DNA from 3 places in the Pradoshia sp. Z3_51 genome. Region 1 is predicted to be linked to each of the others. Evidence: riboswitches for the same ligand, from Rfam matches in the RefSeq annotation. Region 1 holds a riboswitch; each other region holds the start of a gene.

Region 1 (10,773 bases):
ATCAAAGCATTTTTAGAATTGAAGGGGGACTATTTTATCCCTATGCATTACGGTGCCTATCGATTGGCTGATGATACAGGACCAGAAGCATTAGAGCGATTGTTGGATGAGTGGAGCAGGAGACAGTTGCAGAAAGAACAATTGAAGGCATTACTAATAGGAGAGACTTTGTGGGGGAATTAACAAGGGGCAGTCGCTAATATATTTATGCGACTGCCCCTTGTTTAATTTATTGGCCTTTTTTCAAGACGATTTGCCATTCGGCACTGCCTGTTTGTTCAAAATTAGTAATCTCATGACCTTCTTTTGCGGCCCAGCGCGGAATGCTTTCTGTTCCTTGGGTGCAATCAAAATTGATGATTAATTCTTCGCCAACAGCCATTTCTACCATTGCCACTTTCGCCTCTTCTAGTGGGAAGGGGCAAACCATTCCGTTTGTCTCGAGTACTTTTGCCATAATGTATACCCTCCTATTAAATTAGGCCACCGCTGTATTACCGGTACCTGCTTTTTGTTTTTTTTTGTTTTCGGATAATTGTAAAGTAAGTAGCCGTCCATGTTCCTAATAAGAAGAAGACAACAGCAACCCAGCCTTGCCAAGTAAACAGAGCAGTATTTACAAGCCCATTTCCGATGGTACATCCGCCTGCAAGCGATGCACCAAAGCCCATGATAAGTCCACCGCTAGCATTGTATGCAAGTGTTCTTTTATCCGGAAGGCGCCATTTGAATTCATTGCTGCCGCGAGCGGCAATATAGGATCCAAGGCCAATACCAAGTACAAGGAAAACTCCCCAGTTTAATAGGGATGTATCACCATTAACAAAGAATGTTAACAACTGTGCGGTTGGAGTTGTGATCCCAAGACCGGCCATTCGCCCTGTTGCTTCACTTAAAGGCCATGCAAGAATAGCGATGAGGCCAACGAGCAGCGCCGTGATGAATGGATGCCAGCGTTTCTCAAATAAAATATGGGCAATCCCTGTTTTCTGTTGTTTCATTTTAAAGGATGGCAGCTTAGGCTGTTTTAAGTTACGGTATACGAAAAATCCAATAAGTAATGCAAAAGCAATGACAAGTACCCATGGAGATAGGTTGAAAGTTTCATGGATATACGTATCGCTGGTTCTATAGGATAGTACATTTCCGCCCACAGCGCTTAATATCCCAAACTTAGTCATTGCGGCACCAAGTGCATAGCCGCCTAATGCAATCCAGCTCCCAATTAACCCTTCACCAGCCCGATACCAAGTACCAGTAGCACATCCTCCGGCTAGAACCATACCAATTCCGAAGATAAATCCGCCAACAATCGTTCCTAACCACGGAAATGCATCCGCTTGGATGGTGATGATTCCGTTAGCTGCAAGTGCATATACACCAATTGCCTGAATGGCAATAACGATCATGGTTGCGAGAAACATGCGTCCATCCCTAGCGAGAAGCAGGTCACGGTATGCTCCGACAACACAAAAACGTCCTCTTTGTAAGACAAAGCCTAAGAGAAGTCCGACGATAAGGCCATAACTAATAATTTGTATCATGATGAGATCCCTCCGTTGTTTGGATAGATGTATATTACAATAAACCTTATAAGATTACTACGAATTAAAGGAAGATTGTATAAAAATGATTCTTAAGTAGGAGTTTAAATGGATTTCACCTGTAACTTAGTAGGAATGCCTTTTTTGAGTTTTTATTACAAAAGCCTAAGTTGATGAAACCTTTCAGCGATCGTTGGGTTAAAGGAATATTATTTTAGAAGCAATTTTACAGGTGCTTAAAATCGTTACAATTTTCCTGAATTTTCATTTTATCATTGGTAATGATTATCACTAGATGTTGATTTTACTATTTTCATTGACTATAATTAAAGACGACTCAATAATGATTATCATTATCAGTAATGTTGTTGAGAAACTAATTTGATGGGGATTTCAATGAGACTATGGATGTTAGTATTAGTAACTATTATCCTATCCTTTATTTCGCTATTTATAGGGGCTATTGATATTAAACCGAGTGATTTACTAGATTTAGATTCAGACAAGACGCAAATCTTCTTGATGAGTCGATTACCACGGTTAATGGCCATTATTTTAGCTGGTGCAGGAATGGGAATTGCGGGCTTAATTATGCAAAGCTTAAGCCGAAACAAGTTTGTATCACCGACAACGGCTGGTACGCTAGATGCAGCAAAACTAGGTGTCATTGTCTCTATGGTGTTTTTTACTAATATGTCCTATATGGGGCAAATACTATTTAGTTTTGCATTCGCATTAATTGGTACATTTATTTTTATGAATTTACTTGAGCGCATTAAATTCAAAGATGTCATATTCGTCCCTCTTATCGGAATTATGTACGGTAATATCATCGGGGCGATTTCAACATTCATTGGATATGAAGCGGATGTTCTGCAAAATGTAGATACGTTTTTCTTGGGGAGTTTTACCTTGATCGTTTCAGGACGCTATGAACTGTTGTATGTAGCGGTTCCAGCAATTATCATTGCTTATCTATATGCAAATAAATTCACAGTAGCTGGTATGGGTGAGGATTTTGCGAAAAACCTGGGTTTAAGTTATCGTACAGTGTTAAACATTGGTCTAGTTATCGTAGCGGTAATTTCTACAACAGTCATTTTAACGGTAGGGATTATTCCGTTTTTAGGGTTGATTGTACCAAATCTGGTTTCCCTTTATCTGGGCGATAATTTACGTAAAACAATCCCTCATACAATATTCATGGGGGCGGCATTCTTATTGGCATGTGATATTCTAAGCCGATTGATTGTCCATCCATATGAGATACCTGTAAATACTACAGTTGCAGTAATTGGCAGTGCGATCTTCTTAATTATGTTGTTTAGGGGGAAAGCATATGCGAAAAAATAGTGTAAAGCTAATTATTTTAGCTGTTATTGCAATTGGATGTATGGCTTTATTTGCTTTCTATAATATTCAGGGCGGTTTTAGTTACGCCTTTCCAAAGCGTATTGAGCGCATAGTTGCTATGGTTATTACCGGAACGGCAATTGCGTATGCAAGTGTTATATTCCAAACCATTACACATAACCGTTTATTAACACCATCTGTTATGGGGATCGACTCGATGTATGAAGTCGTTCAAACTGTCATTTATTTTACGGCAGGGTCGGCTTCAATCTTCGTTGTAAGCCGTTACTTAAACTTTAGTGTAGCAATCATTGCGATGGTAGTATTCGCATTGATTTTGTATCGTTTTTTATTCAGGGCAGATAAATATCCAATTTTTCTTCTATTATTAGCAGGTATGATACTTGGAACATTACTCGGAAGTCTGGTAACGTTCATGCAAGTTCTAATTGATCCTGTGGAATATGAAAGTTTGCAAGCTCGCTTGTTTGCCAGCTTTATGAACGTGAAGACGGAATTACTGAGCATTGCTATTGTTATTTTATGTACCGCCTTTATATATGGCTATCGGTTATTACGTGATTTAGATGTTGTATCACTAGGTCGAGATAACGCGATTAATCTTGGTGTCGCCTATGATAAAATCGTGCTGAAAGTGCTGATTCTATCGTCTATTTTAATCGCTACTTCTACCGCACTGGTTGGACCTGTAACATTTTTAGGATTAATTGTGGCGAATTTAGCCTATCAATATTTGGCTACATATAAGCATTCGATATTAATCATTGGGGCAAGCTTGATCAGTATTATTGCGCTTGTCGGAGGACAATTTCTTGTTCAGCATGTTTTCCATTTGAATACAACGATTAGTGTCGTTATTAACTTTGTCGGTGGGATTTACTTTATTTACTTATTACTAAGGGAAAGTAGGAAAGCAGGATGATTGATATTAAAGGGCTTTCTAAAAGCTTTGGGAAAAAATCTGTTATTGAAAATGTAACATTGCAAATCCAACCAAGAGCTATCACTTCTTTTATTGGTCCAAATGGCGCTGGTAAATCAACGTTATTATCAATGGTGAGCCGTCTCTTAGATGCTGATACAGGTGAAGTATTTTTAGATCAAACTGACGTTAAGAAAATGAAATCAGATGCTTTTGCAAAGCGGGTGGCTATTTTAAGGCAGACCAATCACTTGAATATTCGTTTAACCGTACGCGAGCTTGTTTCTTTTGGACGCTATCCATATTCAAAAGGGCGGCTGAATGCAGATGATGAACGAATTGTAGACCAAGCACTGGAGTATTTAAATTTAACAGATATGCAGGATAAGCTGTTGGATGAGTTATCAGGCGGTCAAAAACAACGTGCCTTTATTTCAATGGTTATTGCACAAGATACGGATTATATTTTATTAGATGAGCCATTAAACAATCTGGATATGAAACACTCTGTGCAAATTATGAAAATACTGCGCAAGCTGGTAGATGAGTTAGGGAAAACGGTTGTAATTGTCTTGCATGATATCAACTTTGCTTCTGTATACTCTGATCGCATAGTGGCGTTAAAGGATGGGCGTCTGATAAAGGACGGTCCAGCGCATGAGATTATTAACTCAGAATCCTTGCGTGATGTATATGACATGCATATTCCTGTACAAGAGCAAGATGGATGTCGTATATGTGTATACTTTAATTCACATTAGATTCTAAAATAGATTCTGGCCTTATATTTTTGGAACAATTGACAGCAGCAAAATCTTGTTCAAGTTAAGGGTCATACACTTAAGTTTCCATGAGGACTCTAAAATAGATTTTATTTTGGAGTCTTTTTTTTGTTAAGTATTTCTTTCGATAAGGATTTTTTATCTGATATTTAACTTTTTAAGGGGAGAAAATCACGAGAAGAATACGTAGTCATCTATGTCTAATTCTCGTTGGATCAGATGAAATAATAAAATTATTATCAAACACTTCAAAAGTGTTGACATATTTTGTGATTCTCATTTAGAATGAGAATGTCGATTGAAAATGATAATCGTTTTCAATTGAAGTACATATTTAGGGGGAGAACGAAGAATGAAGAAGTGGAAAATTTTAACTGCTATGGCGGCGTTAACATTAGCGCTGACAGCTTGTAATACAGGCGATGAGTCAACAACAGGGGACTCTTCTGAGACAAAACAAACAGAAGAAAAAGGAACTACTGAAAGTTCTAAATTCCCAATGACAGTATCTTCCTTAACCGATTCTCGTGAAGACGAAGAAGGTAAAACAACTACTTTTGAAGAAGTAAAATTAGATAAAATGCCAGAACGCATTGTAGCTCTTGATTATGGCTTTTTAGATACACTTGATGCATTAGGTGTTGAAGGAATCGTAGGCGTAGCTGCTGGTGGCGGTAAAGGAAATATGCCAGCGCATTTAAAAGAAAAATATGTTGCTGAGGGTGTTGCCGATGTTGGTACACTAAAGCAAATCGATTTTGAAGCAGTAGCAGCTGCTGAGCCGGATGTTATTTTCATCTCTGGTCGTCAAACACCATTTTATGAACAATTAAAAGAAATCACACCTAACGTTATTTTCATTGGTTCTGACAATGATAATTACATAGAGGCTGTATATGAAACAGTTGATTTAGCAGCTCAAATCTTTGATAAAGAAGAAAAAGGCAAAGAATTGAAAGCTTCATTACAAGAAAAAGTTGATGCAGTAAAAGAAAAAGCTGCTGGTTATGAAAATGCATTGGTAGCGATGTACAATGACAAGAAAATCTCCGGTTTCGACAATGGTGAAGATTCACGTTTCGCATATGTATATAATGACTTTGGCTTCAAGCCAGCAACAACTGATATCGAAGCATCTTCCCACGGTTCTGATTTCTCTTATGAGTCAATCCTTTCTGTTGATCCAGAAGTATTGTTAATTATCGACCGTACTGCTTCTGATGTAGAAACAATTAAAAAAGATATTGAAAATGATATTATCAAAAAAACTAGTGCTTACAAAGAAGGCAAAATTGTCTACTTAGACGGTGTTAACTGGTACTTCTCAAGTAACGGTGTAACGACTGAAGCAGAAAAATTAGATGAAATCTTAAATGAATTAAAATAATCTTCATAACAAGGAGCATGTCTCAAGTGGGGCATGCTCCTTTAATAAGGAGCGATTAGGTATGTTTGTTCAAATTCGTAAATGGATAGTGACAGAGGGCAATTCAGGCAAGGTATTGGAACGCTTCAAAAAGAAGCCAGATCAAGGTCCGTCGTTAATTGAGCAGCGTGAAGGCTTTATAAGTCGGGAGTTGTTAGTGAAAAAAACAACGCGTGGGGAAGAAGAAGTTGTCATGATTATCCGCTGGGAATCAGAGGAAGCATGGAAAGCATGGGAAAAGAGTCCTGAGCATATCGCTGGTCATAAAGCGAAAATCAAGGAGCACGGAGGTAAGCCTCCAAAGCCGGAATACGTAATCAATATGGAACATGGCAATTACATTGTAGTCGAATAAAAAAACAAAACGCCCCTAAATAAGGGCGTTTGTTTTATAATGTAAACCTTATTTCAAGTTAGAAAAGAAGCGTTACAGAATGATGGCCAGCAATTGTTTATCATTTTTAAAATTCAAAAGTTGGTGTGGACTCATCCATTATTTTAAAGGTGTATCCTTTATGTTTCAGACGGCGAATGATTTCCGGAAGCCCATCCACGATTGTTGTATTGCCGTTAAAATCATGCAGGAGGATATAGAGATTTTCTTTTTCACCTACCCCTTGCATAATTAATTTAAGTAATTTTTTTTCTGGAATTGGAGGATTTAATCCATCGTTAGCATCGCAGTTCCAATCATAATATTTATATCCTCTTTTTATTACCTCAGTCTTTAATTGATCCATTAAATCAGTCCCGGCATATTGTTTTGCGACATAGTTATTGGAGCCGCCGGGGAATCGTAGGATTTTCGGGCTTACGCCTACTTCCCTTTCCAAAAATTCTTCCAGTTGAGTAATGTCTTTAAAAAAAGTATCCTTGGATCGATAGATTTTGGAATAATTATGAGAATAGGAATGCAGTCCAAGAGCGTGTCCATTTTTTACGATATCTTTATATAAATACATATGTCCCGGGCTGGCTGTTCCCGTTACAAAAAAGGTTGCCTTAACATCCTGAACTTTGAGGATATCGAGGATTTCCTGTGTGATGTTTGAGGGACCATCATCAAAACTGAGGTAGGCTGTCTTTGCAAATGTTTCAGATGGAATAAGAAGCTGGATAATGAGCAATGTGAGAACAGATAGAGTACGCATAATAAACTCCTATGGATTAAGTGATTTTAATATAGTTTTTGATTCTTGTTAAAAAATATTCCTAAACGGAGTTGAATAATTGGGTAAAATGTTTAATAAAGAGATTGAACATGTATAATAGACATAAGCATTTTAGAAAGGTTGATAAAGATGATCGAGATACAAAGTTATACAGTTGAGAAACTGGAAGACCCGTTTGGTATCCTTTCTGGAGAAAGGTTCGAATATGTACTGGAGATTTCCGTTCCCGAGGAAGATGAACTATATACCGATAAGGGTCTTCTGTTGCGTGTTATATATGTAATGGATGAAAATCAGGACCAAATTTCAAAATATGAGTTTATAGAAAGTGAAACACAAAGTATTTTGGATTTTGAGCTTGAGGAAGATGAATTATCGATGGTTTTACAATTTTGCAGGGAACATACTGATGTTGAATATGAAGAAGAATGAAGATAGCTGATTATATAAAAAATATAAATATTGAATAGTGTAAGAGTGCCTTATTTATTAGGATAATAGGGAAACCGGTGCAAATCCGGTGCAGCCCCCGCTACTGTATACGCGGATGAAATGATTTGTAAACCACCGGCTCTTTGTTTAGAGCATGGGAAGGTAAATCAGAGTAAATTGATGCGTCAGCCAGGAGACCTGCTCTTTCTTTTGTATGTACTATTTTTCGGAGGGAAAAGTAGGCGTCCAATCCTGTTATTATAATGTGGATTTTCGCCTTAGCTTTTTTCGAGCTAAGGCTTTTTTATTATGTTGGAAAGGGGAATAACTATGCTAAAAAAGCAAAACTATTTATTTTTATTTATGCTAATGCTTACGCTATCTATGTTAATGTTTGGGTGTTCGTCAACTGAAGATGACTCAAACCAGAAGAAAGAGGTTTCTGAATCAACGTCCACAGCCTTTCCTGTTGAGGTAAGGGATGGATCCGGAGAAAGCATCAAGATTGAGGAAAAGCCGGACACGATCGTATCCTTGCTGCCAAGCAATACTGAAACGGCCTATGCACTAGGTCTTGGAGAGAAAATCATTGGTGTATCAGATTATTGTAATTTTCCTACAGAAGCTGCTGACAAACCTAAGGTCGGCGGGTTAGAAATCAATATTGAAAAAGTGTTGGAATTAAATCCGGATCTTTTATTGCTTTCTGCCAGTCATTTTAATAATGCTAAGGATACCATTAAACAATTCCAGACAGCTGGTATTGATGTTATTATCGTACCTGACGCCAATTCGTTTGATGGTGCATATGGAACAATTGAATTGATTGCTAAAGCAACCGGAACATCAGACAAAGCTGATGAAATTATTTCGGATATGAAAAAAGAAGTAGCAGAAATTAAAGAGAAAGCAAGTGCTATAAAAGATAAGAAGAAGGTTTGGATTGAAGTATCTTCCTCACCGGATTTATATACAGCGGCTAACGGAACCTATATAGACGAAATGCTTGATATCATTCAGGCAGAGAATATTGCCGCTGATCAAGAGGGTTGGGTAACAATGAATGAAGAACAAGTCATTGATCGCAATCCTGATGTTATTCTTACTACATATGGCTATTATATTGAAAATCCAGAAGAAAAGGTATATGGAAGAAAAGCTTGGTCCGAGGTACCTGCCGTTCAAAATAAGCAGGTTTATGATGTAGATAATGACACAGTGTCAAGACCGGGACCACGTTTAACAGAAGGCTTGCAATTGATAGCTGAAAAAATCTATCCTGAAATATTTAAATAAACATTTTCATTTAAGAGCCGCCCATTTTACTTTGGGAGGCTCTTTTTTTGTTGAAGAAAATAAATTAAATTTTCTAACAATTTTGTTGAAATTTCCCTTTTGTGTAGGTATGATGATACCAATACGTATTCGTACTCACACATGGGATTGGAATGATAAGAATGTTATATGTAAATGACCTGCCGACCGAAGCAAGAGATAAAATGCTATATGCAGCCCTGCAATTATTCACTACAAGAGGTTACAAGAATACATCAGTTCTGGACATAGTTGAGTATGCACATGTCTCGAAAACAACGTTCTACCAACAATTCGGCAATAAAGAGACTTTGATTGTTGCACTTTGTGAAAGTTTGATTGGAGAAGTTGCAGAAGAGATTAAGCTTGCAGCTTTACGGGAACCACGCATTGGTTATAAAGCATATGCCGGAATTCTTCGCTATTTGGAAATTTGCTTTTCCAATAAGGCTGTTGCCAATTTTATTTTACTCGAATCAGTCGGAGTTTCTTTCGAAGTAGAACTGGTCAGACGAGAAGCACTTAAAAGTTTCGCAGATCTTATCTTTTTTTTTGCTTACCAGGAGTTTCCGGAGAATGTGAATGAACAGGAAGTTAGGATCATCTCTCAGGCAATGGTTGGAGCAATCAATGAGGTCGTCATTCAAAAATTCCGGGAACCAAATCACCAAAAGACAGATGTAGAATATCTTGCTAGATTATTAAACCGATTGGTCATGCGCTCATTTAGCAGTCTCTCAAATTAATAAACTATTGATATGAAGGAGGGAGAAAGTTGGTTTCTTTTTTACCAAGTGAGGAAGAAAAGGCATTTGTTGATGTAGCAAAGGATTTTGCAATTAAAAAGATCCGTCCCTATGCCAGGCAAACGGAAAAAAATCAGGGTGTAAGTGAGGACGTGGTCAGAAAGTTGAGTGACCTTGGATTATTAAATTTGGAACTGCCTGAATCATACGGTGGCCTGGAATTGCCGCTCGTTTCCCAGGTACAGATTGTTGAGGCGCTTGCTTATGGTGACCTTGATACTATTCAGGGGCTTCCAGGAGCCGGGGAGGGAGCATCGTTTATTCGACTAAAAGAGGATCATAACGCATTTTCTTTTTATCAAACTCAGTGTGAAACGGGAATTTGCCCAACAGTCGCCTTTGTTTATCCCAATCAACATAAACTCCAAATTAAAAAAATAGACAATGGATACATCATTGATGGAGAAACGAGTCCGCTGAAAAATGCCAGAAAGGCTGAATATCTATTAATTGCAGGAACTGCTACTAATGGTGAAGCGGTGTTGTTCTGGATAGATCAAGACAATAATCATTCTTGGAGAGTGCTTGACGGTGATTATCGCTTGGGGCTATTGAGTGCCGGCTTTTCGAGAATTCAGCTTAAAGAAGTAAGCGTTTCCAAAAACAATATTTTGGCTAGTGGTGCCGAAGCTGAAACTTGGATGGATCAATCATTGAGCCGTGTACGTACGTTAGAGGCTGCAAAAGAAATTGGTGTTATGGCAGCTGCCCTTGATTACACAGTTGAATATACCTCCCAGAGAAAAGCGTTTGGGGTAGAAATCGCAAAATTCCAGGGTGTTTCTTTTAACCTTGCACAAATGGCTATCCAGACGGGTGCAGCAAGGCATCTTGTTTTATATACGGCAAAACAAATTGATGAAGGTGAAACTGATGCTGTTTTCCACAGTATCCAGGCACTTAAAAAAGCCCATCAATCGCTTCGATATGTAACAGATTCAGCTGTACAGCTCCTTGGTGGGCATGGATATGTTCAGGACCATCCTGTTGAGAAGTGGATG
Region 2 (10,773 bases), on a different contig from region 1:
GGTTGAGCTTGGTCTGCAAACTGTTCACGAGAAAACAGCTAATATCATAAACCGTGCACATGATTATCCAACCTATGTAGAGGGCGTAAACAAACTTCGGAAACACGGTATACGCATTTGCAGCCATATTATTAATGGACTGCCGCTTGAAACTCCAGAAATGATGATGGAGACAGCTAAAGAAGTTGCTAAACTGGATGTACAGGGAATTAAAATTCACCTATTGCATCTCTTAAAGGGCACTCCAATGGTAAAACAATACGAAAAAGGAATGCTGGAATTCCTTTCGTTAGATGAATATGTCAATCTTGTCTGTGATCAGTTGGAGATCCTTCCGCCTGAAATGATTGTCCATCGTATTACCGGTGACGGTCCGATTGATTTGATGGTTGGACCAATGTGGAGCGTTAATAAATGGGAAGTATTAAATGCTATCGATGCTGAATTAAAGCGTCGCAATAGTTATCAAGGTAAATTTTATGTGCCAAGTAAGGATGCTGTCATAAATGAAGCTTGATCGTATCCTTCCCTTCGCAAGACTATTGCTTGAAAAAGCAGTTAAACCTGGTGATATAGCCATTGATTGTACGATGGGCAATGGGCATGACACCGTATTTTTAGCAAATTTAACTGGTCCGGATGGACATGTATACAGCTTCGACATTCAGGAATCTGCCTTGCAAAAAACGGAAGAGAGACTGATGACAAATGAGCTTCAGGAGCGGGTAACACTAATTCACGCAGGTCATGAGCGTTTACAGGAATTTATCCCAACTGGCAAATCTGTTACAGGCGCAATCTTTAATTTAGGCTATTTGCCTGGCGGCGATAAAGAAATTATTACAACCGCTCCTACTACGATTCAGGCTGTAACGTCATTACTCAAAATTATGGAGCCTGAAGGCATCATAGTTCTTGTCATCTATCACGGTCATCCCGGCGGAGACATTGAACGTGACGAATTAATCAAATTCGTTACAGAGCTTCCACAGGATACGGCCCATGTGCTGGAATACCGATTTATGAATCAAAAAAACAATCCGCCATTTATTATCGCTATCGAAAAACGTTAAAAAAGTGTGAGCTTATGGATGCTCACACTTTTTATATATAATCATTTATAGTTCTCAGGGGTAAAAAAGATCTGCGGTGTTCCCGTAATAGGATGAGGGCGACTTACCAAATCTACCTCGTATACAGATGAAAGCAATGTTTCATCATAAAGTAAATCTATTCCACCCTCCGCCACCTTCCTTCCATCCTTAAGCAAAGCACATCTATCTGCATATAAAGCTGCCATGTTTAAATCATGGAGGATGGCGACAATCGTCAGCCCATTTTGAAGCTGGAGCCTCTTTAATAAATTTAACAATTCGATTGTATGCTTTACATCCAGATGATTTGTAGGTTCATCGAGAAACAGGAGCTTTGGCTGCTGGGCCAAAGCCTTTGCTAAAAGGACACGTTGCTTTTCCCCTCCGCTTAATGACGAAAAGTATGTATACTTAAATTTCAGCGTGTTTGTCTGAGCAAGACACTCATCAACAATTGCGTAATCCTCACTACGGTAATGATTAAAAAATCCCTTCTCCTGATAAGGATACCTGCCTAATAGTACGATTTCTTCCACCGTAAAATCTATACCCACCATATGTTCCTGACTTAACACGGCAGCAATTTTAGCCAATTCTCCGGTTTTATAGGATGAGGTCCTTTTCCCATTAATGATTGAAGTCCCTTCTTTATATTCCATTTTTCCCAATATACTTTTAATCAATGTCGTCTTACCGCTTCCATTTGGACCAAGAAGAGCAAAAAATTCTCCGCTCTCAACCTTAATAGAAAAGTCCTGAAGCACTTGCTTATTTTTATGATAGCCTGCACTGAGGCTCTCTACGGTTAACATGTCAAATTCCTTCTTTTTATGCGTTCTTTAATCAGTAAGATTGTAAATACAGGTGCACCGATTAAGGCAGTAATGACACCGATTGGTAATTCCTGCGGGTTGATAATCGTACGTGCAATCAAGTCAGCCAATACGAGATATCCACCTCCAATAATCATGGATAATGGCAGTAAGTGGCGATGATCAGCACCAGCAAGAAGGCGAACAAGATGTGGAATAACCAGTCCAACAAAACCAATAGCTCCTGATACGGCAACTGCTGCACCCGTTAATAGTCCAGCCCCGATAATAATGATTATTTTCTTTCGTTTCACATCGATACCATTATATTGAGCGGATTGATCTCCAAGAGCCATCCCATTTAGTTCACGATAATGATATAAAATTATGGAAGCTCCTATAATAAAAAAGGGAATCAATATACTGACGTGTCCCCAATTTTTCATAGCCACACTGCCCATCAGCCAGTTTAATACCTCCCTCATTTGATCTCCTGAGGATAGCGCAATGATAAGTGAGACCACAGCGCCAATGAATGAATTCATAATTATACCGGCTAAAATAATGGTCTCATTTGCATAGGTAACACTAGCTGCCTTTGTAATACCAAATACAATAAACAAGGTTATAAAACTAAACACGATTGCAACAAGCGGCAATGTGAACTGACCAAAAAGAGCAAATTCGATATTAAAGAATAGAACAATCACTGCCCCAACCGATGCACCGGAAGAAATTCCGATAGTATATGGATCAGCGAGTGGATTTTGCAAAAGCCCCTGAAAGGCAGCACCGGCAAGTGCCAGTGAGGCACCTACAAATAAAGCGATTAATACCCGGGGTAATCGTATATTCCAAATAATCATTTCTATATTTTTTGGACCTGTATAGAAGGATTCCTGGCCGGTCACGTTCTTCAAGAGAATCCCAAGTATATCTTTAAATGACATGTCCACGCTGCCTATAAACAGGCCGAGCAACGCAGCGAGCAGCAAAAACAGGATACTCCCAAAATAAATACCGGTTGTTCTATTTTTATTATTCATAACTTATACTTCAATTCCTCTTTACTCCTGGCGGCGAACCTCGGATTATTCATGCACTTTAAAACAAGATTATAAGCTACAACACATAAAAAATCCTTAGCTCAGGATGATATTGAGCTAAGGATTCACTTTTTCACGCCTGTGAATACAATAAGCCTACTTCTCCCTCCGAAAAATAAGTACTAAAACTCTAAAAGCAGGTTTCCTGGCTTTTACTAAATCAGACTTGTGATTTAGTAAGTACAGTAGCGGGGGCTGCAACGGATTTGAACCGTTTTCCCTTTTACCCTCGTGTACCGAGGCACTTTTAAAGTGATTTATTAGATTTTATTCTTATTCTAATAGATTGATTGACTAATGGCAAATCCACTATTATTTCAACAGTTCTTTGGCAATTAATCTGAAGGAGTTCTCTTTAGCCTCGTATGAATGGGTGATTGTCACAAGCATAATTTCATCTGTAAAGAAGCGTTCACTCAGCTCTCTAATTTTTTCTCCAATCATTTTAGGAGAACCGATAATCATCTTGCTTCTGTTGTAATCAATTCGAGCTTTCTCAAACTGCGATAATGACATTTCATTAATTTCTTTTGGGTGAGGTGTTCCCTCTCTTATAATTCCCTGTGAAAGAAACAGCATCGATAAATCCAGTGAACCAGCCAGATATTCTGCCTCTTCGTCCGATTCTGCACAAACTGTAAATACAGTAACCATACCTGATGGATTCTGTATTAACTCTGTAGGTCGAAATGCTTCATGGTAATGCTTCATATTTTCTTCAGCATATTCACTGTTAATAAACAAAGCAAAATTATAGGGTATACCCTTATGGGCTGCAAGAGCTGCGCTGGATGAACTAGATCCAAGCATCCACAATTCCGGCGGAGATGTAATGGTAGGTGTCGCCGATAACCCATATAGAGGATGCAATTCCGGTATTTGATCATAGAGATACCAGGATAACTCATCTACCTGGTCAGGAAAACGATGCAGTTCTTGTACTCTCCCCTCCTGCAACGCTCGCGTTGCTCTTGGCATCCCTCCAGGAGCCCTGCCTATTCCCAAATCTATTCTTCCTGGAGCTAAACCAGATAATACTCTGAAGTTTTCAGCTACTTTATAAGCACTGTAGTGAGGCAGCATAACACCGCCAGTTCCAACTCTTATTTTATCTGTTTGAGCAGCAATCCATGTAGCCAATATCTCAGGCGAAGATCCTGCCAAGCCTTGACTATCATGATGCTCGCTGACCCAAAATCTTGAGTATCCCCACTCCTCAGCCAATTTTGCCAGTTTGACCGTATTAGCAAGTGCCTGCTCTGAAGGCTCTCCAACAGAGCGCGGTGACTGGTCTAGAATACTTAATTTCACCATTCTGCTCCATCCCCTTAGTATTGAATGCTAGACTCGCCTATTCTTTTTCATTCTCTTAAACGCATGATACAGCTTACTATTCCAATAAAAGAAATACGCTGAACGGCCACCCAGGCTTAACATTTTTTTAGTATATTGCTTAACCGACAACTGGTCTTTCACCTTGGAATCGGCTAGATAAATACCCAATAATCCCTGGTTAATCATGCTGTGGAACTTGCTGTCCGGTATTTTTGTGACATCTAAATTGGCTTTTTCAACAAAATAACAAAGTCTATCAATCAGTTGCTCTTCCGTTTCGTAATAAAAACAGAAATTTAAATCGTCGCCTTGGCGATCCTCCTCCTGATCAATAAAATAGTCCAACATAATATGCAATCCTTGCACATAAGGAAAATAAGATTCATATATGTCTTTCCCCAAATGTTCAGTAAAATTATCACGCACTGCATATGAAACTAAACAAAAGATGCCCAGAGTAGATCCTGCACAAGCACTGAATTCATACCATGACAAACCTTCTGGAAGCTGCTGTTTATTTTCATTGAACCAGGTTTCTAATCTATGTACCCGTTCTTCCCACGTAACATGCTTATGTATTTGTAAATCACAATAAAAGGTGCAAAGCTTTTTCAAAAAAGGCTCGATATGTTGATAATGCACCATATTTGAAAGAACAGATTGACAGGTTTTTACTAACTCGACTAAATACCCGCCATCTTCCTGCTCCTCTCTGAGTTCATAATAATTTCTCGTCAGGGCCTCCGGATTAAGAGCATCCTTCATAGATTGATGCAATAGCGTAAAATCATTAGGATCAAGTGAGGTACTGCGGTCACATAGATTATCAAGATAATCACTGATTGTTTGATACGCAACAATAAATCGAATGACATCATCTTTTTTTTCACCTGCTGCGAGAGCTAATATAGAACCACCCTCGCAATGAAAAGTTTTGTGGGCAATACTGGATAAGGCCTGTGTACGCAGCTCTTCATTAGGGATTTTTTCTGCCTTTGCCTGCCAACTCGCGAGTTCCCGATGAACAACTGGAAATACATTTCTGTATACATTCTTTACTAAGCTGATATCACTAGTGGGTAATTTCATTTGTGTCCCATCTCCTAACCCCTTAAACGATATACCCTATATTGCGCAATCTCGCTTCAATAAAGCTCTTTGCATATAGAAATACATCTTCTCTCTCTGGCTCATTAAATATTTCATGATACAGCTTAGGCCATTCTTTATAATGCTTTTCGGATGCCGGAAAGTAGTTAAACCATTCTCTAACCATAGCCTTGTCCACTATTTTGTCGTCCCCTGCCTGCATAACAAGAACAGGAATATCCGGGAAATCCTCATCAAAATCAAAGGCATCCTTCATAGCTGAAATTAATTCACGATACCATCTGACTGATACACTTGTGATGTAGAGTGAATCGTTCAAATCAAATTCAATAACTTCTGGATTTCTCGTTGCCATTTCAACCGTTAATCCTGAAGGTTTTTTATATGTAGGATAAACAAGATTTAAAACCTTTGACATGGATTCAAGTAATTTTGGAGGATGAATTAATGTTCCAAAGCATGGTGAAGATAGGATAATACCCGCTAAATTATATTCTTTAAGTTGAAGCATGTTAATGATGATGAGTCCTCCCATGCTATGACCCAGCATGAATACAGGCAAACCAAATGTATAAGCCTCGTTCACCCATGAATCAACCTCATCAATATAATCCTCAAATGAATCAATATGCCCTCGATTTGCACGTGAAGTCATTCCCTGACCTGGCAAATCTCCAATAATTACGTGATACCCTTCTGATAGCCATCTTTCAATTAACCATTTATATCTGCCTGAATGCTCCATGGCGCCGTGAACAATCACGATTACACCATAGGCTTTCCCCTCAGCTTCCCACTTTTTCATAGATGAACTCCTCCTGTATGATGTTTAGCTTTATTTTATTTACACTGTACCGCTTTATATGTACACTTTTATTAACTATCTATTTTACAGTAGAAAACGGAGGTTTTGTAATGAAATTATATCAATATATAGATAAAATTCCTTCCATCGATCAAACTGCTTATTTAGCGGATCATGTAGTTATCAGTGGTGATGTCACAATCGGTGAAAATTCAAGTGTTTGGTTTAACACAGTCATTAGAGGTGATGTCGCTCCTGTGATTATCGGTAAAAATGTTAATATTCAAGATAACTCAGTCCTCCATCAAAGTCCCAACAACCCATTAGTACTGGAAGATAATGTAACGATAGGCCATCAAGTCATTCTCCATAGTTGCCATGTGGAGAAAAATGCTTTGATTGGGATGGGCTCCATTATTCTTGACGGAGCTGAAATAGGAGAAGGTGCCTTCATCGGTGCAGGCAGTTTAGTATCTCAAGGTAAAAAAATCCCACCAAACACACTCGCTTTCGGCAGACCTGCTAAAGTAATTCGTGAATTAACAGATGATGATCGTAAAGACATGGAAAGAATAAATAAGGAATACGCAGAAAAAGCACGCTATTATTCAAGTATACAACCTTTAAAAGAGAATAACTAATTATCATTCCTCATTAGGGTATACTCTTTATTGTATACCCATTCCCTTTATTATTTAGCTATAAATGATACACCTTTTTAAAATCAATTTCAGGAGTAGGATTATGAATACTTTCATTTTGATTTTCATGTTATTTAGTATCATTTCAATCATTTTGGTCCTATGGCGTCAATATCAGCCACTATCTATTTTGATTGTTATCTCTTTGATAGGCACTTTCCTGTATACTGGCTGGAAGGTCTATAACTCAAATTACTCCTTTGCTCATCAAATTAATAATATGATTGATAAGTCAGTAAGCTTAACAACTTCTATTACCAAAGATAATCGACTTGCAAAACCTCCTGCCAAAGATAAAGTACTTCTTGATGTGCCGATCGTTAAACAGCAGCCCGAGCTCCCAAGAGGATGTGAAGTAACCAGCCTGGCTATGCTTCTTCAATATTCCGGATTGGATGCTGATAAATTAAAACTTGCCCAGCAAATAAAAAAAAATCCAGCTAAAATAAAAAAAATAAATGGTGAAATCCATTACGGTGATCCTAATGATGGATTTATTGGAGATATGTATTCAACTAATAAACCTGGCCTCGGAGTGTATCATAAGCCTATAAAAAAACTTGCTGAGCATTATATGCCTGGCAAAATAATCGATTTTACCAATGGAGATTTCAACCAAATCAAAAAGTATCTCTCAACCAATCGGCCCGTCTGGGTTATCATAAATACAGCCTATGAAAAACTGGATCCATCCTATTTCCATACTTGGAAAACACCAAATGGGAAAATATCGATTACTTATAAGGAGCATTCTGTCGTAGTGACGGGATATGATCAGCATTATATTTATTTTAACGATCCCTTAACAGGAATTAAAAATAAAAAAGCACCCTCCGCTGATTTTGAAAAAGCGTGGGTGCAAATGGGAAAACAGGCTATAACCTATAAAGATTAATGGATTGGGTCACTTATCATATCCTTTTCAGCTAATGCCTGGAAAGGATATTTTTCTTCGACATATACAGAGTACCATATCATAAATACCAATACAGTCCATAGTTTACGGCTATTATCCGCTTTACCTGTAACATGATTATTGAACAGATTCATAATGACTTGCTTATCCAGCAAATGATCTGTTTGGCTTTCTTTTATTATTGTAATCGCCCATTCATACATTTCATTTTTTAACCAATGACGGATAGGGACTGGAAAACCAAGTTTCTTACGATTTAATACATGGTCAGGAATGATTCCCTCTGCAGCTTTTCTAAGTATATATTTGGTCGTTCCATGAGCAGTTTTTAAATCAGTTGGAATTCCGGATGCCACCTCAAATACTTTTTTATCAAGGAATGGCACTCGAAGCTCAAGAGAATGTGCCATCGTCATCTTATCAGCTTTTACTAATATATCTCCGCGCAGCCATGTATGAATATCAATATACTGCATTCTGCTCACATCATCATATTCGGGTGTTTCTGCGTAGAACGGATGTGTTATCGTAGTATAATCCAGCTTTGATTTATATAATTTGAATAATTGCCCCTTCTCTTCCTCCATAAACATCTTGGCATTTCCAAGATAGCGTTCTTCAATCGGCGTACAGCCGCGCTCTATAAAACTTTTGCCTTTTACCCCTTCAGGCATCATGGCAGCAATTCTTTTTAGCGCTCTTTTCATAAGTACAGGAATTTTATTAAATATGGCTAAGGATTGAGGCTCACGGTAAATATTGTATCCTCCGAATAATTCATCCGCTCCTTCACCTGACAGAACAACCGTTACATGCTTTTGCGCTTCCCTTGCCACGAAATATAAAGGAACACAAGCGGGGTCTGCCAACGGGTCATCCATATGCCACATAATTTTCGGCAGTTCCCTCATATATTCCTGCGGCGATATAATATAGCTGATATTCTCTACCCCAAGCTTGTCAGCTGTTTCTTTAGCTACATCAATTTCACTGAAACCATTCTGTTCAAATCCAACTGAGAATGTTTTAATTCCAGGATGAAATTCTTTAGCTATGGATGCGATGATTGTAGAATCAATTCCACCTGAAAGAAATGAACCAACGGGTACATCACTGCGCATATGCATGCTGATACTGTCATACATCACATCTTGAATTTCTTTAATCCAATCTGGTTCACTGCGCAGAATAGGTTTAAATTCCGCTTTCCAATATTGGCGGATTTCCATAGGTTCTCCAATTTTCTTTGTAAAGCAATGTCCAGGCAATAATTTTTTCACATACTTTGTCATCGTTGCTGGTTCTGGAGTAAATTGAAAGGTAAGATAATGCTGCAGAGACACATGATCCAATTCTTGTTTTTCTATAGCGTGTATAATACTTTTCTTTTCAGAAGCAAAATAGGTCTTATCCCCATCTTCCTTATAAAAAAATGGTTTAATCCCAAATGGATCACGGGCACCAAAAACAGATTTCTCCTGTTTATCCCAAATCACGAACCCAAACATCCCACGAAGCATTTCAACTGCCTTTTCCCCATATTGAACAAATGCCGCCAGGATTACTTCAGTATCTGAATTTGTAGAAAACGCCATGCCTTCCTTTTCCAGCACTACTTTCAATTCCAAGTAGTTGTATATTTCTCCGTTAAAAACAATCCAATAGCGTTCATTTTCATACGTTAAGGGCTGATGTCCACATTCAATATCAATGATGCTTAGTCTTCTGAAACCAAGCTGGATATGTTCATCTATATAATACCCCTCGTCATCCGGCCCTCTATGCGTAATCAAGTCATTCATACTTTTAATTAGTTCTGAATCCTGATTCGCTTGTTGGTGATCATGCATACATCCTACAAATCCACACATTATTATTCACTCACTACCTTTACTTTCGACTGTTTTTCATTTAAAAATATCAAAGAATTAGATTTTAGATATGAGCTAGGGTCCCGACAAAATACGATCCATTATACCCGATTTCATAGTTTCCTAATATTACCATATTTAGACAAAAAAAGAAAGAGGGGTTATCCCTCTTTCTAGAAATGTTTATGCTGTTTATCTTAGATGTTAGCTTCCGCACGCAGTACTTCCACTTTATCTGTTTTCTCCCAAGGAAGATCTAAATCATTGCGTCCAAAATGTCCGTAAGCTGCTGTTTGTTTATAGATCGGACGTCTTAAATCAAGCATTTTTATGATCCCTGCTGGGCGTAGATCAAAGTTAGCACGTACTAATTCAATTAATTTTTCCTCTTCAATTTTCCCTGTACCGAACGTATCAATAGAAATAGATACTGGTTGCGCTACACCAATCGCGTAAGCCAGCTGAACTTCCGCTTTATCTGCAAGACCTGCTGCTACAATATTTTTAGCTACGTATCTGGCTGCATAGGCAGCAGAACGGTCTACTTTTGTAGCGTCTTTACCAGAGAATGCTCCGCCACCGTGACGTGCGTATCCACCATACGTGTCTACAATGATTTTACGGCCAGTCAAGCCTGCATCCCCTTGTGGACCTCCAATAACAAAACGGCCCGTTGGGTTAATAAAATATTTAGTTTGTTCATCAATAAGGTGAGCAGGAACAACCGGTTTAATTACTTGTTCTTTTAAGTCTTTCTTAATTTGCTCCAGTGTTGTTTCCGCGTCATGCTGAGTAGAGATAACGATTGTATCAATTCTTACCGGATTTTTATTTTCATCATATTCCACTGTGACTTGTGTTTTTCCATCAGGGCGCAAGTATGGAAGAACTTCTTGTTTACGAACCTCAGCCAGCTTTCTAGATAATTGGTGAGCAAGAGAAATAGGAAGAGGCATTAATTCTTCTGTTTCGTTGCAGGCAAAACCGAACATAAGACCCTGATCTCCCGCCCCAATAGCTTCA
Region 3 (10,773 bases), on a different contig from region 1:
AGTCTTTAAATCGAAATCTGGGTATGGACGCTCCATCTTCCTTACTAAATTGTAATATGTACCACGTGGGGTGTGTGAAACTGCCACTAGTGCTTTTACCGGGTATTTATACCTTAATTCATAGATGACTTTTACTTTTGTTTGTCGAACTTAAGTGGTACTTTAACCTCATGTATATTTCCTAACATTTCTCTGGAGGATATAGGTACTTTAAACCACCCTCTATCGTTCTCTCTCTAAATTAAACAATATAAATTGATGTAATAATCCTAAAGCGCTTATTAATATATAGGAATATGCGCCTTTACAGGTGTTGATTCTTATACTAAAATATATATTATTTTAATATAGTTTAATACAGGAGATGTGGAAGTTTTTGATTAAATTAGATAATGAAAAACAAAAATTATACAATAGAAATCTAAATGTTGACATTATTAGAACTATTGCTGTTTTTGCTGTACTCTCAGTTCATTTTTTCTTGAATAATGGTTTTTATTCAGAAAATATTCAGGGAAGAGATATGTTAATTGCTACAATAATGAGAAGCTCTTTTATGATATGTGTACCATTATTTATAATTTTAACAGGCTATCTAATGTGTTATAAGAAATTATCTAAAAGTTATTATTTTGGTATTATAAAAACACTTTCTATTTATGTACTAGCTACAATATGTATATTAATATATCAAGGTATTTTTTTGAAAAGTGAAATTAGTATAAATCAAGGTATTTTTAACATTTTGTCTTTTAAGCAATATTCTTGGTATGTAGAAATGTATATAGGACTTTTTATGCTAATACCTTTCTTAAATTTGATATATAATAATCTTTCAGAAAAAAAACATAAATTATACTTAATTATTACATTATTGATATTGGTTACTATACCAACAATGACAAATATATATGATTTTTTTACAATGAATTGGATTGATAAGCCTAGTATTTCTAATGATTATCAAAAAATATTACCGTTTTGGTGGTCTGGCCTTTACCCATTAGTTTATTACTTTATTGGTGCTTATATTAGAGAATATAAAGACTCAATAAAGTTATCACTCAGAAAGAATTTCTTTGCAATAATTATTTGTATGATAGTATTTGGTCTGTTTTCATATTGGAGATCATATGATTCCAATTTTATATGGGGTATATGGAGTTCATGGGGAAGCGTAGGGAACGTTATTAACTCTGTTTTGGTGTTTATATTTTTTATCAGAATAAATACTAAATCAGTTAATTTAGTTGTAAGAAAAATTTTTAAAGTAATAGCTGATTTGTCTTTTGGAATTTATATAGTCTCATGGATTTTTGACAAACATTTTTATGCGATTCTTAATGCTAATATCGAAAATGTAGGTGACAAAACTCCATATTATTTCATTATAGTACCAGTTGTATTTTGTTGCTCTCTTATTTTATCTTATTTTATTAATGTTATCTATAACGTTATTGCAAAAATTGGTAGTAAAATATCTGGAGTAATAAATTTTTGAGGAGCTTATTTAGCTCCTCTTATTTTTTGAATGCACCAGACTTTAATTCTTTAATATAACATGTATTTTAAACTTAAAAACAAGGATGTATAAAAAATGAAACAGTGAAACACTTGAATCTCTTGTAAATACTGAGTGTAACAGATGTAACGCTTATTTTATTATTAAGTAAGATGTTATTTAAAATATGGATACCTCAAATTATTGTATGGGGATTTAACTTGATATACAGCGGAGATGATAAGATTATTGCTGATTTTCTTGAGCCCATGTCAAAAAATCAGAATATTAAATTGAAATTACTGCTGAGTTAGATGAGCCATTGATTGGTTCGATAGCAGCTCAGTAATTGTCGTGGATGAAGTATTAGCTGAATGGAATGATGGAACGATATCTTATACCTTTGTGTTAGAAATTGAGTAGCATTAATAAGATTAATTAAAGGGTTTCTTTACTGAGTGAATCGCTCCCTGATATTAAATTTAAAATCTCTATTCCTTCATTATCTTAACCATTAAATGTATAATATATGAGGTATAATAGTAAAGTTGCTTCATTTATACATAGAATCTTGGAGAAACCAAGGGATTGTAACAAAAAGTATTGAAGTAAGAGCTTATTCGTATTACTATTTTTAAGTAGATATATAGTGGAAAGAGAGTGTTCATAATGGGACGTAAATGGAATAACATTAAAGAGAAAAAGGCTTCTAAGGATGCTAATACCAGTCGTATTTATGCCAAATTTGGACGTGAAATATACGTAGCTGCAAAACAGGGTGAACCAAGCCCCGAATCTAACCAAGCATTAAAAATGGTACTTGAACGTGCAAAAACATACAGTGTACCAAAAGCAATTATTGATCGTGCGATTGAGAAAGCTAAAGGCGGAGCAGAAGAAAACTATGATGAGCTTCGTTATGAAGGTTTTGGGCCAAATGGTTCCATGGTGATTGTGGATGCATTAACGAATAATGTTAATCGTACAGCTTCAGAAGTCCGTGCAGCGTTTGGTAAGAATGGCGGGAATATGGGTGTCAGCGGATCTGTTGCCTATATGTTTGATGCTACAGCAGTTTTTGGTATTGAAGGGAAAACATCTGTTGAAGTGCTTGAATTGCTAATGGAAGCAGATATAGATGTTCGTGATATCCTGGAAGAAGATGAGGCGGTTATCATCTATGCAGAACCGCATCAATTCCATGCTGTTCAAGAAGCATTGAAAAATGTGGGAATTACAGAATTCACTGTGGCAGAGCTTACCATGCTTGCTCAAAATGATGTAACATTGGATCCAGATGCACAGGCGCAATTTGAAAAAATGATTGATGCAATTGAAGATTTAGAGGATGTTCAGCAAGTTTATCATAATGTTGATCTTGGTGAATAATTTTATTTAATGTCTCTCCGGGGTATTCCTTTGGAGAGACTTTTTGTTTAAAGAAGGGGGATACAAGGTAATAAAATGTTAAAACATTTATTACTGGAGGTTTATCATATGCCCTACAAATCTGTTAGTGAACTCCCAGATTCCGTAAAGGACTCGTTACCGCATCATGCTCAGGAAATATTTAAAGAAGCCTTTAATTCGGCAAGAGAAGAATATGATGAAGAAGAAACAGCTTTTAAAGTAGCCTGGAGTGCGGTGAAAAATAAATACAAGAAAAACGATGATGGCGAATGGGTAGAAAAAGAATAGGCTAATTTAAGAGGAATACTCCTTTCGATTATGGAGTATTCCTTGTTTTTTCATAAAGAATTTTTAAATCATAAAATTTAGGGTGATTTAATAAATGAAGATTATCTGATAAGAGAATTTCTTTTAGGGCATCTTCCTTTGAAATGGGGTAGCCAATGCTTTCTTGTTCAATCCATTGCCTTTGTTCAATAATCAGATAGCTGCCATCTTCCAAGCATGATATTCCTTTATGATAGGATAAGCCATCATTTAGTTGCTCCCAGTAATCTCGTTCAGTTTCTCCTTGAATGGATGCAAATAGTATATGTAATGGGTCATTTCCAAATACTTTAGCCATCTGACAATCTCCTTACATAACCGATTTAAGAATATGATGTCCGAATGATATTCAGCTATACGGCTAATTCCTAATTGTATAAATTTAGATAAATCCTCAAATAATGAGACCATAATTCTTGAGAAAAAATAAAAAATCGGCAAGCCAGATGTGCTCACCGATTAAATATATTATAGGCTTCTTGCGCCTAAGTATTTTGGTTTCCAATAGGATGATGTCATATCAGCCTGTACAACACCGCTGGAGCCAGCGTGGATGAATTTATTGTTTCCAACATAGATTCCCATATGAGAAGCACCGGAAGTATATGTTTCAAAGAATACAAAGTCACCTACAGAAGGTGTGTTTACTTTCTTCATAGTAGAGAAGTAAGTTGCTGTGTTAGTACGTGTAAAGCTTGGGCGTTCTTGTTTAACGATATAGTAAATGAACCCGCTGCAATCGAATCCTGATGGTGTTGTTCCACCCCATTTATAAGGAGTGCCAATTAAACTTTTTGCCGTAGCAACCATGCGCTCAGCTTCTGATTTTGTAACCGTACTGCCTGAAGTGGTACCAGTTGAAGTAGTTGATTTGCTTACAACCAATACTTGTCCAACATAAATGGTGTCGCTTTTTAAATTATTCCAAGATTTTAAGTTTGCAACAGTTGTATTATAGGTATTTGCAATTTTCCATAAAGAATCACCGGATTTTACTGTATATTTCTTTGTAGAAGTGCTTGCAGTCGTATTTTCACCAATATTAAGTGTTTGACCTATGTAAATAGTATCAGACGTTAGGTTGTTTTCCTTTTTGATTGCAGACACAGTAGTATTATATTTAACTGCTAATTTCCATAAAGAATCACCTTTAGAAACTGTGACGGTAGCAGCAGAAGCAGCACCAGCAAAAATAGAAGACGCCAGGACAGCGGTAGCAGTAATAGATAAAACTTTATTCTTCATGTTGACCCCCACTAAACTTAGTAAAATTTTAAAGTACTAGCCTAGTGTAGTAGATTCGACAAAAAATTACTAGGTATGTTTCCTAAATGTAACAAAACAGAAAGTTTATTGTAATAAAAGTGAGTTTTCTGTGTTTTGGATAAGTTTACTTAATTGTAAAATTTTTATATTCAGTAGCAACCTGTGTGTTAACCTCTACATGGTTTATTCGACTATATTTTGGGCCTATTCTAATTTTGCCAAGAAAATGATCCAATGCTTCTTCTGTTCCTTGTGCAACAATTTCTACATCACCATTTACTAAATTACGCACCCACCCGTGTATATCATAATCTTTTGCTGTAAGCAGAGTAAAATAGCGAAATCCTACACCTTGAACAATCCCAGAGACAATTATGTGATATTGCTTCATTATTTATCCTCCTATTCTGATATATAGATAGAATCCCAATATCTTTAATCCCAAGCATCTCAAATATTTAGAATTTACATGAGTGTACAAGACTAGGTGCTTCAGCACTACTTGTTTTAAGAATTCATATTTCTATATTTTAATGGTACTTATTTTTTATTTAACTATCAACAATAGGATGACGTACTAACCAAAGCTCTAATGGAATTCCTTATATGGTAGAATATAGTAAATAAAATTTATAGGGAGTAGGAGAGTGTCGTGTTGAAATACATATATTTAGTTCGACATTGTGAGGCTACCGGACAGGGTTCTGAATGTAATTTAACAGAAAAAGGGAAAATACAGGCGAGGGAACTAGCTGATTTTTTTAACTCTATTTCAATAGAGCGTATAGTCTGCAGTCCATATAAAAGGGCAATTGAGTCTTCTGAAGCAATTGCTGAAGAAAAGAATATACAGCTCGAATATGATGATCGTTTAAAGGAACGGATCTTATCTGGACATGATTTACCTGATTGGAAAAATAGATTATACCAATCGTTTTTGGAACGCGATGTTAAATTAGCCGGAGGAGAATCCAGCAATGAGGCTGCTAAAAGAGGTTTTACTGTAATAAAGGAGGCATTGGATAGCGAGAATCTCAATATATTAATCGTAACACATGGTAACTTACTGACTTTAATCCTAAATCATCTGGATGAATCCTTTGGTTACGAAACTTGGTTGGGTCTGACTAATCCCGATGTGTATTGTTTAAAGATAGATGAGGATCAAAGCAATATCACAAGGGTGTGGAAGTAAGTCACTGATGACATCTCCGTTTTTGATTAGCAAGGTGAATAGGAGAGAATAAAATTTAGATTTCATGTCTTAGCATACATATTAATGGTTACTTTCCATGACTCGTTTAAATTTGTCGGAGGTTTATAAAATGAAAAAAAGAATCATTTTAACAGGTGGGGGATCAACTGGGCATGTTGCTGTCAATTTGGCGCTCATTCCCTATTTGATTGAAAGGGATTGGGAGATTTACTATATAGGATCTAAAGAGGGAATTGAAGTCTCTTTGATAAAGGAGTTTGATCGTGTCACTTATTTTCCAATATCCACAGGTAAACTTCGCAGATATATGGATATAAAAAATGTAAAAGACCCTTTTAATATTTTGAAAGGCTTTATGCAATCAAGAAAGATTATTAAGCGATTACAGCCGTCCATAATCTTATCAAAAGGTGGCTTTGTTTCCGTTCCTGTCATTCTTGCTGCGGCGAGTAGAAAAGTACCGATCATTTCGCATGAGTCAGACATTACACCAGGGTTGGCCAATAAGCTATCATTGCCTTTTGTTCAAAAAATTTGTTATACCTTTCCGGAGGCTAAAAATCATATTCCTGCAGAAAAGTCTTTTTTCTTAGGGCCCATCGTAAGAGATGAACTGCGTCAGGGTGACCCATCGATTGGAATGAAAATATGCCAATTTAATACAAGGAAACCTGGATTATTGATCATGGGAGGCAGTCAGGGTTCTGAAGCAGTGAATAAGGCTGTGCGTAAGGACTTGGATCGATTGCTCAAAACCTTTAATGTCATTCATTTATGCGGAAAAGGAAAGGTAGATTCCACCCTACATCGTGATGGATATGCTCAGTTTGAATATATTAACCAAGGCTTGGCAGATATATTGGCTATGACAGCTGTGGCTGTTTCAAGGGCCGGTTCAAATTCTATTTTTGAATTTTTAAGTTTAAAAATTCCAATGGTCTTAATCCCGTTATCAAGGAAAGCCAGCAGAGGCGATCAAATCATGAATGCTGAATCATTTAAAAAGCAGGGTTTTGCCTATGTTATTGAAGAGGATGAGCTTTCGTTAAACACGTTAGCTGATAAGGTAGAAACTATATTTAAAAACAAACAGATGATTATCGATAAAATGAACAATTTTGAGGAAGAAGATGGACTGGAACGCTTGTATGAATTGATTGATACCTATAAAATTTAATGTTGAAATGATAAGTATTATTCTATATACGAAAAAAGCATTAAAACAGAACACTAAACAGGATTTGTAGCCAAAAAGTAGGAGTGTCGGAGCAATGAATCTTAAATGTTATACCCAATATGATGGACTTGGGTTAGCGAAGCTTGTAAAGGAAAAACAAGTATCCGCAATAGAATTAATAGAGGACGCATTTGAACAAATAAATGAACTAAATCCTAAAACAAATGCAGTTGTTCGAACTAGATTCGAAAAGGCAATGATGGAAACTGGAAAGTCTGAATCTATATACGGACCTTTTGCAGGAGTACCTATCTTATTAAAAGACTTATCACAATCTATTAAAGGCGAACCGATTACAGCGGGTTCAAAATTACATGTAAATCGGATTGCTAAACGGGATTCTAATTTTGTGAAAAAAATTCGTGAGGCAGGATTTGTCATTATTGGACAGACGAGTTCTCCGGAGTTTGGTCTGAAAAATATTACTGAGCCAGCTGTATATGGAGCGACACGTAATCCATGGAACCTGCAGCATTCATCGGGTGGATCAAGCGGCGGAGCATCAGCCAGTATAACTTCAGGTATGGTCCCAATTAGCGGTGCCAGTGATGGCGGCGGCTCTATTCGTATACCGGCATCATTCACTGGATTAGTAGGCTTGAAGCCAACAAGGGGAAGGACACCCGTTGGTCCAGGTGTGGGCCGCCAATGGCATGGAGCTGCGGTAGATTTTGCCTTAACCAAAACGGTTCGTGATAGTGCAGCTATGCTGGATGCCTTGCAAATCATTCAGCCGGATACTGCCTTTCAGGTACCTTTATATAATGGGAGCTATTTGAAGGAGCTTTCGAATCCATTGAAGGAAAGGTTTAAAATTGCTTTTTCCACAAAGTCTCCGGTGGGAACACCCGTTAGTGAAGAAGCTGTAGAAGCGGTACATAAGACAGTCAAATGGCTGGAACAGGCAGGGTTCACCGTTGAAGAATGTGATAATGGGGTAGATGGAATCCGCCTTATGGAAAATTACTATATTATGAATAGCGGAGAAATGGCAGCAGATATACTGTCCATTGAGGAAGCCATTGGACGGCCGATTACCGTTAATGATATAGAGATAGTCACATGGGTACTCAGAACTGCCGGGCAGAATGTATCAGCTGTTCAATTTACACGCAGTTTAGCTGAATGGGATACGGCAGCTGCACAAATGGCCAGGTTCAATGAGGATTATGATTTGTATTTGACGCCGGCAACAGCTTTCTCAGCTCCAAAGGTGGGCGAATTGACGCATACGGATGAACAGAGCTTGCAGTTATTGAAAGTAAATGAACTAAAACCCTCTGAACAGTTAGCAATGGTCTATGAAATGTTTAAACCAAGTTTAACGTATACGCCTTTTACACAGTTGGCGAACATCATCGGACAGCCTGCGATTAGCTTGCCTGTTCATATGACAGATTCTGGCTTACCCCTTGGAGTGCAATTGATGGCTCCAAAGGGAAGGGAAGATTGGCTTCTTAAAATAGGAGCGTTGTTAGAGCAATCCGATATATGGGTTGGACAGAAAGGGAATCCATATATTGGATGGTGATAAAAGTGATAGATCGACTAGAAGATGCGTGTAATTCAGTTGGTCAATTAAAACAGTCATTTCACTTGTTTATATTTATGAGAATTCCTATATATCGAAAATATCTTCCGTTTACATTTTCAACATGATATATTAATAATACGAAAATTTAAAACAATCATAAGTGCTCACTATTGTGAGGTAAAAGGGAATCCAGTGTAAATCTGGAACAGCCCCCGCTACTGTAAGAGCTGATGAAATCACGTGACCACCTTTAAATGAGGGAAGGTGTGAGAGTAAAGTGAAGCTCAGAGTCAGGAAACCTGCTTATGAATGTGTATTGCTTACTTTTCGGTGGGAAAAGGGATGGCGAACGTAGAGATGATTGTGTCTTTGCGCTGATTTTGACAGCGTTTTTTTGTCTGTGCATGAATCAAGCCTGTTTTCCTTAACCGGGAAGACAGGCTTTTTTATGTTTAATATTTCAGCGTGAATTCGCTAAATATAATAAATTTTGGAAAAGGGAGAATAGTGAGATGAAAAAGATTGCAAGCTTATCACTTTTGGTGTTCTTATCCGTTTTTGCATTGTTTGCATGCGGAAATGATGAGACAGTAAACAACCAGAAAAATGAAACAAACCAGGAAACTAGCGAGTATCCGAAAACACTGACAGATGGTCGTGGAGAAAAGGTAACAATAAAAGAAAAACCTTCAAGGATTGTTTCAACAACGTTGGCCATTGATGAATATTTATTGCCATTGGCAGAAGAGGAACGGATTGCAGCGGTTACGAAAATGTCGACAGACTCAGGGATTTCGAATGTAGCAGATCTAACAGATGGAATTGATACAAAAATTGAATCAGTTACATCTGAATTGGTGCTGTCACTTCAGCCTGATTTAGTGCTGATTCCTTCCTATGTAGATCCTGAGGTTCTTAAACAAATTGATGCTGCAGACATCACCACCTACCAACTTAAAGATGATTCCTCTATATCAGGTGTATTGGAGGGTCTAATGGAGGTTGGTACCATTGTTGGCGAAGAAGATAAAGCAGAAGAAATCATAGCTGATGTCAAAAAGAGGATGTCAGATTTACAAACGAAAGCAAAAGCACAAACAGATAAAAAACGAGTGGTTTACTGGACACAGCAAAATTCTTCAGTTACTGAGAATACTACAATAGGAGAAATCATCACCTTAGCAGGCGGGATAAATGCCATTACAGAAGCGGGCATTACCGGTGAAGAGTATCCTGATTATCCGAATCTTTCAAAGGAAAAATTAGTTGAGTTAAATCCAGATGTGATTATTACAAGTGATTGGCAGTATGATGGCTCAAAAGCAACATTCGTCGAGGAATGGAAAAAGGATCCGGCTCTTAAAAATGTGAAGGCCTTTAAGAATAATGAAGTGCATGTAATAGACAGTGCAAATTTAACAACGGCATCCCATTTTGTGATTGAGGGAGCAGAAGATATTTATAAAGTTGTTTATGGAGAATAATATGGCTTTTAAACAGTCTAAACAGGTACTTATTTTCATAATCCTGATTTGTTCCTTGCTCGCATCGTTGCTTTTAGCAACGATGTATGGCGGGGTCATCGTTCCATTTACGGAAACTGTGAAAGTATTACTCTCATTGCTTCCGTTTATAGAGTTTGACTATAACCCGATGTATGAAACAATCCTCGTTCAGATTCGCCTGGGGCGGGTTGTTGTAGCTGGATTAGTTGGGGCAGGTCTGGCTATATCGGGAGTTGTGATGCAAAGTGTTTTTCGCAACCCGATGGCTGATCCGGGAATTATTGGTGTATCTTCAGGCGGAGCGTTCGGAGGAGTGCTGGCCATCTATTTTGGTTTGTCAGCTGTCCATTCTCTTTTCGTCCCGTTAATGGGGTTTATCCTGGCTGCCTTGACACTGTTTACAATCTATTTGATTGCGACGAACAATGGAAAAACTTCAGTGTTGACGTTGCTACTGACGGGTATTGCGATTAGTTCATTTTTGTCAGCCAGTACTTCCCTGCTGATCTCTTTTTCGAATGCAGGAGTAATGCAGCAGATTGTCCAATGGATGATGGGAAACTTAAACGGGCGTGATTGGAGTCATGTGCAACTATTGATTGTCCCTGTTTTATTTTCGATTTGTCTCTTTTTGTACTATGCAAACGACTTGGATATCTTTCTGCTGGGTGAAGAACAGGCACAAAATATGGGGATTTCTGTTCAGCGAACCCGTAATCTGTTGTTAATTACTGCTTCATTAGTGACTGGAATGAGTGTTTCATTAACAGGAGCCAT

Evidence for each region. A riboswitch is a leader RNA that binds a small molecule or an ion and turns the genes downstream of it on or off. The one in region 1 is predicted to bind cobalamin.
Region 2: another riboswitch for cobalamin. It lies ahead of AC4BHA_RS09215 (FecCD family ABC transporter permease); the one in region 1 lies ahead of AC4BHA_RS12590 (ABC transporter substrate-binding protein).
Region 3: another riboswitch for cobalamin. It lies ahead of AC4BHA_RS06690 (ABC transporter substrate-binding protein); the one in region 1 lies ahead of AC4BHA_RS12590 (ABC transporter substrate-binding protein).

The regions. Positions count from the first base shown of each region.
Region 1 is NZ_JBZAJC010000006.1:16,299-27,071, reverse strand. Features, by position in the region: gene AC4BHA_RS12640 (MBL fold metallo-hydrolase) at 1-183, shown strand, start outside; gene AC4BHA_RS12635 (sulfurtransferase TusA family protein) at 230-457, opposite strand; gene AC4BHA_RS12630 (YeeE/YedE thiosulfate transporter family protein) at 495-1,544, opposite strand; gene AC4BHA_RS12625 (ABC transporter permease) at 1,941-2,897, shown strand; gene AC4BHA_RS12620 (iron chelate uptake ABC transporter family permease subunit) at 2,884-3,840, shown strand; gene AC4BHA_RS12615 (iron ABC transporter ATP-binding protein) at 3,837-4,601, shown strand; gene AC4BHA_RS12610 (siderophore ABC transporter substrate-binding protein) at 4,975-6,009, shown strand; gene AC4BHA_RS12605 (antibiotic biosynthesis monooxygenase family protein) at 6,071-6,403, shown strand; gene AC4BHA_RS12600 (polysaccharide deacetylase family protein) at 6,510-7,199, opposite strand; gene AC4BHA_RS12595 (DUF6509 family protein) at 7,350-7,652, shown strand; cobalamin riboswitch at 7,679-7,872, shown strand; gene AC4BHA_RS12590 (ABC transporter substrate-binding protein) at 7,983-8,948, shown strand; gene AC4BHA_RS12585 (TetR/AcrR family transcriptional regulator) at 9,101-9,712, shown strand; gene AC4BHA_RS12580 (acyl-CoA dehydrogenase family protein) at 9,742-10,773, shown strand, end outside.
Region 2 is NZ_JBZAJC010000003.1:432,333-443,105, forward strand. Features, by position in the region: gene mnmL (tRNA modification radical SAM protein MnmL/YtqA) at 1-517, shown strand, start outside; gene mnmM (tRNA 5-(aminomethyl)-2-thiouridylate-methyltransferase MnmM) at 507-1,073, shown strand; gene AC4BHA_RS09210 (ABC transporter ATP-binding protein) at 1,115-1,906, opposite strand; gene AC4BHA_RS09215 (FecCD family ABC transporter permease) at 1,900-2,952, opposite strand; cobalamin riboswitch at 3,131-3,276, opposite strand; gene AC4BHA_RS09220 (LLM class flavin-dependent oxidoreductase) at 3,325-4,326, opposite strand; gene AC4BHA_RS09225 (tetraprenyl-beta-curcumene synthase family protein) at 4,354-5,436, opposite strand; gene AC4BHA_RS09230 (alpha/beta hydrolase) at 5,459-6,262, opposite strand; gene AC4BHA_RS09235 (gamma carbonic anhydrase) at 6,373-6,903, shown strand; gene AC4BHA_RS09240 (C39 family peptidase) at 7,007-7,858, shown strand; gene asnB (asparagine synthase (glutamine-hydrolyzing)) at 7,855-9,750, opposite strand; gene metK (methionine adenosyltransferase) at 9,948-10,773, opposite strand, start outside.
Region 3 is NZ_JBZAJC010000002.1:622,092-632,864, forward strand. Features, by position in the region: partial or broken gene AC4BHA_RS06640 (IS3 family transposase) at 1-147, opposite strand, end outside; gene AC4BHA_RS06645 (acyltransferase) at 377-1,501, shown strand; gene AC4BHA_RS06650 (YebC/PmpR family DNA-binding transcriptional regulator) at 2,171-2,890, shown strand; gene AC4BHA_RS06655 (ChaB family protein) at 2,999-3,199, shown strand; gene AC4BHA_RS06660 (hypothetical protein) at 3,228-3,536, opposite strand; gene AC4BHA_RS06665 (C40 family peptidase) at 3,707-4,483, opposite strand; gene AC4BHA_RS06670 (acylphosphatase) at 4,629-4,895, opposite strand; gene AC4BHA_RS06675 (histidine phosphatase family protein) at 5,160-5,699, shown strand; gene murG (undecaprenyldiphospho-muramoylpentapeptide beta-N-acetylglucosaminyltransferase) at 5,830-6,897, shown strand; gene AC4BHA_RS06685 (amidase) at 6,992-8,488, shown strand; cobalamin riboswitch at 8,633-8,812, shown strand; gene AC4BHA_RS06690 (ABC transporter substrate-binding protein) at 9,004-9,975, shown strand; gene AC4BHA_RS06695 (FecCD family ABC transporter permease) at 9,977-10,773, shown strand, end outside.